Regions from separate parts of the Micromonospora sp. CA-249363 genome, predicted to be linked through region 1. Evidence: riboswitches for the same ligand, from Rfam matches in the RefSeq annotation. Region 1 holds a riboswitch; the other holds the start of a gene.
The links. Region 1 has a riboswitch for cobalamin ahead of cobN (cobaltochelatase subunit CobN). Riboswitches for the same ligand answer to the same signal wherever they lie in the genome.
Positions count from the first base shown of each region.

Region 2: it holds a riboswitch for cobalamin, as region 1 does, so the genes downstream of both, ACQPZK_RS12575 (CbtB domain-containing protein) here and cobN (cobaltochelatase subunit CobN) in region 1, are expected to answer to the same signal.

Region 1 covers NZ_CP192020.1:3,470,261-3,473,659, forward strand. Annotated here, with positions in the region: gene cobN (cobaltochelatase subunit CobN) at 1-1,709, opposite strand, end outside; cobalamin riboswitch at 1,991-2,167, opposite strand; gene ACQPZK_RS16060 (hypothetical protein) at 2,487-2,822, opposite strand; gene ACQPZK_RS16065 (RNA polymerase sigma factor) at 2,985-3,399, shown strand, end outside.
Region 2 covers NZ_CP192020.1:2,744,645-2,748,043, reverse strand. Annotated here, with positions in the region: gene ACQPZK_RS12580 (ribonucleoside-diphosphate reductase subunit alpha) at 1-878, opposite strand, end outside; cobalamin riboswitch at 1,072-1,285, opposite strand; cobalamin riboswitch at 1,428-1,567, shown strand; gene ACQPZK_RS12575 (CbtB domain-containing protein) at 1,603-1,806, shown strand; gene ACQPZK_RS12570 (CbtA family protein) at 1,797-2,561, shown strand; gene ACQPZK_RS12565 (histidine phosphatase family protein) at 2,558-3,154, shown strand; gene ACQPZK_RS12560 (GH92 family glycosyl hydrolase) at 3,288-3,399, opposite strand, start outside.

The sequences.
Region 1 (3,399 bases):
AGGTGGTCGACGACCACGGCGTGCGCCCGCCGCTTGGCCTGGGTGCCCTCACCGGGGTCGTTGACGATGAACGGGTAGACCAGCGGCAGGTCCGCGAGGACGGCGTCGGGCGCGCAGTCGGCGGCCAGGCCGAGTCCCTTGCCCGGCAGCCACTCCAGGGTGCCGTGCTTGCCCAGGTGCACCACGGCGTCCGCGCCGAAGCCGCCGTCCGAGACCGGAGCGGCGAGCCAGCGGTACGCGGCCAGGTAGTGGTGGCTCGGCGGCAGGTCCGGGTCGTGGTAGATGGCGATCGGGTTCTCCCCGAAACCACGTGGCGGTTGGATCAGCAGCGCCACGTTGCCGAAGCGCAGCCCGGCCAGCACGATGTCACCGCCCTCGGTGTACAGCTCGCCGGGCGGCTCACCCCAGTGCTCCCGCATCCGCGCGCGCAGCTCGACCGGGATCTGCTCGAACCACCGCCGGTACGTCTCCCCGGGCACCCGCGCCTCGGCGGCCGCCAACTGCTCCGGCGTGAGCCACTCCACGTCGTGCCCACCTGCGGCGATCAACGCGTGGATCAACGCGTCACCGTCCGTGGGCGGCGGCGCGTGGCCCAGGTCGTAGCCGGCCTCGGCGAGCGCGGCGAACAGCCGGACCGCCGAAGCCGGGGTGTCCAGCCCGACGGCGTTGCCGACCCGGGAATGCTTGGTGGGGTACGAGCTGAGCACCACGGCGATCCGCTTGTCGGCGTTCGGCACGTACCGCAGCCGGGCGTGCCGCACCGCGATGCCGGCGACGCGGGCGGCCCGCTCGGGGTCGGCGACGTATACCGAGAGACCGTCGGCGTCGACCTGCTTGAACGAGAACGGCACGGTGACGATCCGGCCGTCGAACTCGGGGATGGCCACCTGCATCGCCGCGTCCAACGGGGACAGTCCGGCGTCGCTGCCGGCCCACTGCTCGCGTGTGCTGGTCAGGCAGAGCGCCTGGATGACCGGCACGTCCAGGGCGGCGAGCGCGCCGACGTCCCAGGCGTCCTCGTCGCCGCCCGAGGAGGCGTCCGCCGCGACCGCGCCACCGGCCGCGAGGACGGTGACCAGCAACGCGTCGCAGCGGGCGAAGAGCCCGAGCGGGCCGGCGCCGGCGGTCAGCCCGCGCAGCGAACCGCAGAAGATCGGCAGCGGGTTGCCGCCGGCCGCGCGCACCGCCTCGGCCAGCACGTCGACGAACGCGGTATTGCCGGCCAGGGCGTGCGCCCGGTAGAAGACGATCCCGATGGTGGGCCGATCCGGTTCGGTGGGGTACTCACCGTGCACGCCGTACGACGGGGTCGGCGCGGGCGGGGCGAATCCCTCGCCGGTGAGCAGGACCGTGTCGGAGAGGAACCGGGCCAGCTCCCCCAGGTTGTCCGGCCCACCCTCGACCAGGTACGCGAGGGCCTGGGCGACCACCCCGGACGGCACCGTGGAGACCGCCATCAGCTCCGCGTCGGGCAGCGCCTCGCCGCCGAGCACGACCGTGGGCACGCCGCTCGCGAGCACCGCGGCGAGGCCGTCCGGCCACGCCTGCCGTCCCCCGAGCAGGCGTACGACGGCGAGGCCGACCCCGTCCAGCAGGGCGGGCACCTCGCCGGCCGCCACGCGGGCGGGGTTGGCGAGCCGGTAGTCGGCGTCGCTGGCACGGGCGGCCAGCAGGTCGGTGTCGGCGGTGGAGAGCAGCAGAATGCGCACGGCAGGCTCCGGACGGTAACGTCAGCGCGTTCGCGGAGGCGATTCGGCGACGACGTGGGGTGAGCGCGGGGTTCAGGGGGCGCCGCGGCCCGGACCGCTCACCGGCACGGGGCCGGCAGCGACGGGTGGCGTGGCGCGGAACTCAGCGGGAAACGGAGTCGATGCCGATCGCGGCGACAGCACGGCCGCAGTGCGGGAGACGGCAGCGGTGCGGAAGACGGCTGCGGCCGTCGATGGTGGAGACGCCAAGCGTCATCGGGTCCTCCTCGGGTGTCCACGCCCTGGGGTACGTCCCGACGGCCGAAGTATCCTGGCTTCCGGATCGACGCTCTCCCCCGGCCTTCCAACCGCAGACACACGGTCGTGACTCACGAGGGGGGATCACTCCCCGGTGACAGTGGCGGGACCGCGTCGGATTCGCACCGACTTCCTTCACTGCCGTCAGGCCGCGAATGCTGCCACACCGCCGAGCCGCCGGTCAACGCCGCCCCGACCCGCCGGGCGGGTGTGACGCGGCGACGGATCGGCGGGTGACGCGGCGACGGATCGGCACACCGCGATGCCCCCCCGGACCTGCACCCACGGTCCTTTGCTCTGCTTCCCCATAGGCGACACTGCGGCCCGCTGGCTGTCGCGTATAGGGAAGCAGAGCAAAGGACGCGTCACACGCCCTGGCCCGCGCGGTCGCTCAGCGTGGCGCCGCCCATCCGGCACGCTGGTCGGTCATCCCGGCCCGGCAGATCAGCGGGGACGCGGGGACGGTCTGACGCGGAGGGCTCAGCGGGCGTGGCGCTCCGGGTGTGCCCGATTCCACACCCGCATCCGCTCCGGGTAGCCGGTGCGGGCCGCCTCGTACAGCGGCACCGCGTGCTTGCGGGCGATGTCGCCGGCCGCACGGGGTGTGCCGGTGCGGCGACGGATCCACTCGCCGTCATGGGCGATCGCGACCACGGTGGTGTCGGTGGCGGTCGTCTCGGGTTCCAGGTAGAACTCCACGCCCCGCCGGCTGGTGACGAACGCCTCCAGCGCGGCGAGGTCCTCCCGGGTGGCCTCCCGGTCCAGCTTCGTCGGGGTCGCCTCGGCGCTTCGAGACCGCCGGTTGAACCAGCCCATGCCCAGCCCCTCTCCCTCGACTCCACTCCCAGTTCAGCACCGATTCCTGGCAACACGCTGGACGGCGGGTGGGAGAAATCTGACTCGTCCGGGGCGGAACCCGACGCGCGCGGGTGGTGTCATCAGTGCGAGTCCGACCGGAGGTTCCCCCTGGACGACGACGTGCTCGTCAGCCGCGCCCGATCCGGTGACCTGGAGGCGTACGACCTCCTGGTCGCCCGGCACACCGCGTCCGCGTACCGGACGGCGGTGCTGCTCGGTGCGGGTTCGGACTCCGAGGACGTCGTCCAGGAGGCGTTCGTGAAGGGCTACCGCAAGCTGTCCCGTTACCGGGGAGAGTCGTCCTTCCGCTCCTGGTTGCTGGCGATCGTCGCCAACGAGACCCGCAATCTGCACCGGTCCCGCTCCCGGCGGGACGGCCTGGTCCTGCGGGCGGCGGCGAATCCGCCACCGGAGATCGCCGAGGACGACGCCGTCGACGCGGTCCTGGCCGGCGAGCGTCGGGCGGCGCTGGTGGCGGCCCTGCGACAACTGCCGGTACGCGACCGCGAGGTGATCGTCTGCCGGTTCTTCCTCG
Region 2 (3,399 bases), 730 kb from region 1:
TAGACGCAGGCCGCGCCCTTGCGCCGGCCGCCCTGGTTGACCGCCGCGACGCTCGCGTCCAACGTACGCAGCCACGGCACGATGCCGTTGGACTGCCCGTTCGTGGCCCGGATCAGCGCGCCCCGGGACCGGACCCGGGAGAACGCGATGCCGATGCCACCGGCGAACTTGGACAGGTTGGCGACCTGGGCGTACCGCGCGTAGATCGAGTCCAGCTCGTCGCGGGGCGAGTCCACCAGGTAGCACGAGGACATCTGGGTGTGCCGGGTACCGGAGTTGAACAGGGTCGGCGAGCTGGGCAGATAGGCGAGGCTGGACATCAGCCGGTAGAAGTCGACCGCCTCCTGCGGCGTACGGGACAGGCCGCAGGCCACCCGCAGCAGCCAGTACTGCGGGGTCTCCAGCACCAACCGGGTGGTGGGGTGGCGCAGCAGGTACCGGTCGTAGACGGTGCGCAGGCCGAAGTACTCGAAGCGGCGGTCGCCGTCGGCGTCGACGGCGTTGTCGAACGTCTCCGCGTGGGCGGCGACGAACGCGGCGGTCTCGTCACCGATCAGACCCTCGGCGTGGCCGGCCCGGATCGCCGCGCTGAACGACGTGACGCCCTGCCGCCGCACCTCCTTGTCGACGTAGCCGGCCAACAGCCGCGCGGCCAGGCGCGAGTACTGCGGCTCCGCGCCGATCATCTCGGCCGCCGTCTGGATGGACAGCCGGTCCAGCTCGGCCGTCGTCGCGCCGTCGTAGAGGCCGCTGATCGTACGGGTGGCCACCCGCATCGGGTCGACGTCGGTCAGGTCGTCGGCCCACCGCTCGACCGCCCGGACGATCTTGTTCACGTCCACGGCCTCGGTGCCGCCGTCGCGCTTGCGCACCTGCATCGGCGTCCGCCGCACGGCCTCGCCGCTGACCGGGACCACCTCGGTGACTGTCACCACTCACTCCTCGGGAGTTCGAGACCTCAAGGGCCCTCGGACGCAAGGAGGCGGACACCGCCGGACTCCACGCCGCGCGGGCGTGGGTCAGGTGGCGTCAGCCGTACCGCGCGGCCTCGGACCGCCGCGCGCCCGGGTTCGGGTACGCGGCGCGCTGGCAGGTCTTCGGACTCGCGGGCGCGACCGGGCCCACCCGGTCACCTACTGGCCGTCGCTTCCCAGGCCGATGGCCCAGTGCTGATGACGGCGGTCGTTCCCACTCACCGCTGCGGGACAGTCCCGGATTTCCACCGGGTTCCCTCTTGCCTCGACCACTCACTCGGAACGGCCGAACCAGCTGCGGTCGACACCATATATAGGGGCGAGCACGTTTGTCACACCCCACATGTCGGTCTCGGGCGTGTCGCGGTCGACGGTGACGGTCCTCGTCGATCGACTCGGGCCGGACGGCGGACGGTGACGCCCCGACCGTCGTCATCGGCTTGACCGAGGAGAACCGGCACCGCTACGGTCGACCCACTATCTGCGGCGACGCGAGGGAAGCCGGTGAGAATCCGGCGCGGTCGCGCCACTGTGAGCGGTCCCCAGCCCGGGGGTCGCGAGCCAGGACGCTCGGTCGTCCGCAGCCTTGCGATGGGGACGCGTCATCCCCGAGGAGGTTCGTCCACGCATGTCCAGCTCCACGTCCAGCCAGCCGCTGGCGCACCCCGCTGTCCCGACCCGTCTCCTGTGGACGGTACTGGCCACCGTCGCCGCGCTCGCCCTGCTGACCTACCTCGTCGCCTTCGACCAGGGGGCCGTCTCGCGCAGCGGGATGTACCTGCACGAGCTGATGCACGACGGCCGGCACCTGCTCGGTGTCCCGTGCCACTGACGGGCACCGCACCCACGTTCGTCTCGGTCCTGCTGCGCGGGCTGCTCGCCGGCCTGGTGGCCGGCCTCCTCGCCGGGACGTTCGCCTACGTCGTCGGGGAGCCACACGTCGAGGCGGCCATCGCCATCGAGGAGGCGGCCACACACGCCGAGCCCGTCGCCGACGGGCACCAGCACGGCGAGGACGCCCTGGTCGGCCGCAACGGCCAGCGCGGCGGCCTGTTCCTGGCCACCGGCCTCTTCGGCGCCGCGATGGGCGGTCTGCTGGCCAGCGCGTACGTCCTGCTCAGCCGTCGTCGGCGGACCGCCGACGACGGGCGGTCCGGGCTGCTGCTGGCCGGTGGCGCGCTGCTCGGCGCGGTGATCGTGCCGTTCCTCAAGTACCCGCCGAATCCGCCGGCCATCGGCGACCCGGCCACCATCAACCAGCGCACGGTCACCTACCTGCTGATGGTGGTGCTCGGCCTGGTGGCGGTCTGGTCCGGTTCGCTGGGCTACCGGTCGGTCGGCGAGCGCGCCCCGGTGTGGCTGCGCGTCAGCGCGGCGGTCGGCGGGTTCCTGCTGGTCACCGTCGTGTCGTACGTGGTGCTGCCGTCGTTCCAGGAGGTCCCCGGCGACTTCCCGGCGACGCTGCTGTGGAGCTTCCGCCTCGCCTCGCTCGGCACCCAGGTGGTGCTGTGGACCGGGATCGGCCTGCTCTTCGCCGCCCTGACGCACCGCCAGCGCGTGGTCGCCGACGCACGACTGGCGGGGTGAGCGCCACCAGTCTGCGGCTGGTCGCCCACGGTCACACCGCCGCCCTGCGGCAGGCCCGGTTCGGCGGGGACGACAGTCTGGACGAGGGCGGCCGGCGCGCCGCCCTCGCCCTGTCCCCCGCTGGTACGGGCCGGCGACAGGGTCACGCCGTGGCGTGCCTGTCCAGCCCCGCGGCGGCGGCCGTGGAGACCGCCCACGCTCTCGGCCTCGCGCCCACCGTCGAGACGGCGCTGACCGACTGCGACTACGGCGACTGGACCGGGCGGTCCCTGGCGGAGATCGCCGCGTCGCGACCGGACGGGCTGCGCGAGTGGCTGTCTGCGCCGGACGCGGCGCCACACGGCGGTGAGTCGGTCGTCGCGCTGCGCCGGCGCGTCGGTCGGTGGCTGGACGCGCAGCGCGGCGCCGGTCGACGGGTCACTGCCGTCACGCACCCGCTCGTGATCCGGGTCGCGCTCGTGCACGCCCTGGATCTGCCACTGGCGGCGTACCGGCAGTTCGACGTCGCGCCACTGGCCGTCGTCCGACTCACCGACCACGGTCCACGGTGGCAGCTCCGCCTGGACGCGGCACCGGCACCGGCGGACTGGTGACGAGGGCCTACCGCGGCTCCTCTAGAGCTGCCCCGGATCCGGGGCAGCGAGCCGGGGCCGCCGGTCGGGCGGGCCCGGAACGGATGTCGGGCGGGCCGTGTTCCACGACCCGCCCGACTGATGTGCTCCCCGCCTACTTCGTGCCGGTGACCGTGAACGGTCGGGACACCGTCGCCTTCGAACGGGACCCGGACAGCGTCACGCTGGTGGCCCCGGGCTCCGTCGCATCCGGGACGCCGACGGTC